2 regions of the Acinetobacter gyllenbergii genome follow, and region 1 is predicted to be linked to the other one. Evidence: predicted binding sites of a transcription regulator. Region 1 holds the regulator's gene; the other holds the start of a gene.
What was found. The regulator PhoB, encoded in region 1, activates phosphate uptake and scavenging genes when phosphate is short. The targets are predictions, from matches to a motif close to TGTCATNAANCTGTCATAA.

Region 1 (2,418 bases):
CCATAATCGAGATTGTAGGCACGTGCATCATCAAAGATCTGGTTCATCAGGTTGGCCATATCAATAATCTGATTTTTCGCGACTTTTTTATTATTTTCTAAATTAGATAACAACAATAGGTCATTCACCAGAGCATTCATGCGCTTGGTCTGAGATTGCATCTGGGTAAAAGCCCGCTTCCAGCGCGGAGTAATATCATCTTGATCGGTAAAGGTTTCGATATAGCCACTAAGCACCGTCAAGGGCGTGCGTAACTCATGTGAAATATTATCGACAAAGTCTTTACGCATCTGTTCCAGATTATGTACCCGTGTGGTGTCATAAGCGACGAGCAGACGGCTTTCGCCACCAAAACGGGTGAGTTTGACTTGTACATAACGTTCTTCATCCATCTGTGCCTGTAAACGGATACCATCAGGAGATTGATCGCTATGGTTGAAATATTCAATAAAATTGGGTTGGCGCAGAATCGACAATAAATTGCGACCACGGTCTAGAGGACTGATACCCAATAGTTTTTCAGCGGCAGGATTCCACCATTCGATTTGATGTTGATCATCAATTAAAACCACTGCTTCGGCCAATGCCACCAAAGAGGATTGTGCCCGATCAATTAAACCGACCATCTCTGCTTGAACAATCCGTTCTTGACGTTGTGCACGGTAAACATTGAACAGCAAAGCGCCCCAAATCCCGTTGAGATTGGGTGGGACATCATAAGGACGATTAGAAATCCATTCATTGACCAGATAAAGCGAACGAAGCTGTAGGAAAAAAAACAGCACGAAGGCAATAAAAACACAGCTCCAGAAGTAACCCACCCCGAATCCAACTAAGCTTGCAATCAATAAGAAAAAAAGTAACAGTCTTAAATCTTGCTTCGCAAAGGTCCATAAACTGCTGTAGCGAAAACGTTGGTGTTCACGTGCCAGCTCAGGGACGGGGTAAGGCTCATACATAAAGGATTTTTAACCTACTGCTAAATCTGCTCGTGTCGAGAAACGGTAACCTGTGCCACGAACGGTTTGTACAAAACGATCGACACCAAAAGGTTCTAACACTTTGCGTAAACGACGGATATGCACATCAATGGTACGGTCTTCAATATAGACATTGCCACCCCAGACTTGATCTAGGAGTTGAGCACGGGTATAGGCGCGCTCAGGATGGGTCATGAAGAAGGCCAATAAACGATATTCGGTTGGCCCCATATCTAAAATACTATTGCCAAAGCTGACACGCTGGCTGACAGGATCCAGTAACAAACCATTGGCGTCAATGACTTTTTCACCGCTCAGTGCATTGGCACGACGCAGTACTGCTTTGATACGAGATACCAGTTCACGCGTCGAGAACGGTTTGGTCATGTAATCATCAGCACCCGCATCTAGACCTTGTACTTTATGGTCTTCTTCGCCACGGGCAGTCAGCATGATTACTGGAATCTCGGCCAAGTTTTCATCACGTTTGAGGCGGCGACATAAATCTACACCACTCACACCACCCGGTAGCATCCAATCCAGCAAAATAAGCGCAGGACGCTGATCAACGATGATCTGATGCGCTTGTTTAGCATCCTCAGCTTGTAAACATTGGAAGCCTGCCATATCCAATGAGGTATGGATCATTTCGCGGATCGGTAGCTCATCATCGACAATTAAAATATAGTCATCTTTCACAGCGCAATACCCTTAAAATCTGTAACGGTTTAACCGTTTTGTTGTTATGACAGGCTTATTACAAAGATTAATTATGACAATATCATTGCAAAAGAATTAATAAAGTCGAATTTAGCAATAAATTGTGACAAGTATGGGGCAGAGTCGTGACGGATTGATGACAATTTGCCTAGCAAGAAAGCAAATGAATTCATTTGCTTAACTAGACTGTAGTTTAACAGCTTTGTGTGTCACAAAACTGTAAAACGATTTTAATTTTTTTGCGAGGTGGTTTCGATAAAAGACAAAAAGACAGCACAGCATGCTGACAGAACATCTTCCAAAGGCTGTTTAAAGCCTTCAGAGACCCAACGAATAATAATATGGGTGACATAACCATTTAGGCCAGTTGCCATCAACGAGACTTCTTCAGTGCTATGTGGGGCATTGGGCATGGTAATCATCACAAAGCCTTGAATGATGCGATCGAACTGAGTTAGCGTTTCTTGAATGGTGGCTTGATTATGTAGGTCTTGCACTAGCATGGCATCAATATAAATAATCCGTGCCATACGAGGGTCATCTTTAATTGCGCTCAATAACGCCGACAAACCTGCAGTCACCATATTCTTGGGTTCAGGCGCAGCCATCAGAACAGCTTGGGTTAAGCAGGTTTGCATTTTCTCAATCATTTTTAAGAATACGGTTTGAAACAGCTCTTCGCTTTTCTTAAATGATTCATAAAAATAGCGTTCAGTCA
Region 2 (2,418 bases), on a different contig from region 1:
AAGCTGCGACACCAGAACAAGAATGCAAAAAGTTACAGGATGACTATAACCTGATCTATGCATCTAAAGGATTCTGTTTTAAAGACGCTGATGCTAAAGCAAAGTTTGGTAATGAAAATTGCCACACAACTAAGCCAAAATTTTCGGATAAAGAGCAACAACGTCTTGATGAAATCAAAGCTCGTCAAAAAGAGCTGAACTGCAAATAATCAAGTCAATTACGGAGTTTAATACTCCGTATCACTCTGCTAATTGAGTGCACATTTCACCAATTTAAAGCTTACGCCCTATTTAAAGGATGAATCATGGCATACGATGACCAAAATATTTTTGCACGAATCCTTCGCGGTGAATTACCTGCAATCAAAATCTATGAAGATGATCAGGTCCTCGCTTTTATGGATATCATGCCCCAAGCAGATGGTCATGCTTTAGTGATTCCAAAGATAGCAGCAGTTACATTGCTGGACCTCCCTGCTGATGCAGCTGCCTATACCATCCAAATCGTGCAGAAAATTGCCAAAGCAATGGAAACTGCCTTAGATGCCAAAGGTATCGTGCTTATGCAGCTTTCAGGTGCAGCAGCGGGACAAACTGTCCCTCATGTACATTTCCATCTGATTCCTAGTTCAGTGCATGAACTTGGTCGCCATGCAGCAAAAATGGGTGATCAGGAAAAAATTACAGCACTCGCTGAAAAAATCAAAGCTGCACTCTAAGTTCTTATTTTTATAAAGACGGAGTTTTTACTCCGTTTTTTTTGTTTGCTAATTATATAAAAAACAATAAGAAATATAATTATTACTAAATATGAATCGTCATCAAACTGTCATTTTTCTTTCACTTCTCTGTCACAAAGTTTACCGATACTGCATACAAGTCAGTGAGCTATGTAACTTTATGTACATAAGCAAGCTCATAACAGTAACTAAGGCATCAGCCATTTACAAAAAGTGTTTTGGAGAAATCTCAATGAAAAAATTGCTTCTTGCTGCTACTGTAGCAACTTTAGCCATGAATGCAGCGCAAGCAGCACCAACATTGTATGGTAAGCTCAATGTGACTTTAGATCAAATTGATAAGAATGGCTTTAAAGATGAAAGCGTAACTAAAGTAAACTCAAACGCTTCTCGTATCGGGGTAAAAGGTGAAGAAAAACTGACTGACAACCTTTCAGCAGTTTACTTAATTGAATGGCAAATCAGTGCAGATGGCGACGGTGATGTATTTAGTAACCGTAACCGTTATATCGGTATTAAGTCAGACGGTATCGGTACTTTAAAAGTAGGTCAACATGACTCTTACTTTAAAAATGCTGCGGGCAATAACCAAGATATTTTCAACGATCACAACGAACTAGATATGACTAAAGTTTTAGTTGGTGAAGATCGCTTAAAGAATGTGATTGCGTTTGAAACTGATAAAAAATTACTCGGTGGCTTAGCATTCAACATTATGTTCCAACAAGGTGAAGAATCGTCTGCTGTAAAAAATAATGCAAAAGGCCAAAAAGGCAGCCGTGATGGTTTCGGTGATGGTGTATCAACCTCTCTTACTTATGAAAACAAAGATTGGGGCTTAGCAGCAGCTGTTGCGGGTAACTTTGGTGTTGCTTCTAAATTTAATGCTTATAGTGACTTAAGTGGCGACAATAGCGTTTATTCAGATGCAATTCGTGTAACAGGTTCTTTAGACTTAACAGCAGCTGGTGTTAATGGTTTAGTGCTTGGTGCATTATGGCAAACAGCTCAACCAACTGATGACACGGTTGCAGTAACAAGCGGTACTCCAGCTGTTGTTACTTCATATAAAGGTCTGCAAGAAGATGCCTATGGCGTAACAGCTGCATACGTAATCCCTTCTACTCCTGTGAAGTTAAAAGCAGAATATATCTCTTCTACAACTGAAGTGAATGGTCGTGATGATCGTAAACAAGATCTTTATGGTGTAGGCGCTGATTATCAAATCAATAAACAAACACGTTTCTACGGTGTTGTAGGTCAACAAAAACGTGATTGGTTAGTGAAAGATGATAAGAAAACAACCATCGGTTTAGGTATGGAATATAACTTCTAATTTGAAGCAATATTCAAACTTATATGAAAAAGGGCGATCTTGATCTGCCCTTTTTCTTTTTATGTTGTACTCACAACTCTCAGTTACTTTCTAATTTGGAAGCTTTCTTCAAAAAAAACCTTTGATAATCTTACGGAAACTTTGAATGACAGGGTCTTGGGCTCTACCTCGCCTAAAAATAAGTGAAAATGGTGCTGCATAGCCAAACGTTGCTGGAAGTAACACTTTTAAACGCTGTTGTTCCACCCAATATTGGGCAAAATGCTCAGGTAAATAACCAATATATTGCCCAGATAAAATTAGCACCAACTGCGCCTCCATCGAATCTACTGTGGCAAAAGC

Region 2: the regulator PhoB is predicted to act here: its motif matches at 817-835, upstream of NG55_RS16920 (porin).

Annotation. Positions count from the first base shown of each region.
Region 1 covers NZ_KV575263.1:82,108-84,525, forward strand. Annotated here, with positions in the region: gene phoR (phosphate regulon sensor histidine kinase PhoR) at 1-959, opposite strand, end outside; gene phoB (phosphate regulon transcriptional regulator PhoB) at 969-1,679, opposite strand; gene NG55_RS09505 (TetR/AcrR family transcriptional regulator) at 1,931-2,418, opposite strand, start outside.
Region 2 covers NZ_KV575268.1:162,424-164,841, reverse strand. Annotated here, with positions in the region: gene NG55_RS16930 (YARHG domain-containing protein) at 1-209, shown strand, start outside; gene NG55_RS16925 (HIT family protein) at 306-719, shown strand; gene NG55_RS16920 (porin) at 973-2,076, shown strand; gene NG55_RS16915 (LysR family transcriptional regulator) at 2,185-2,418, opposite strand, start outside.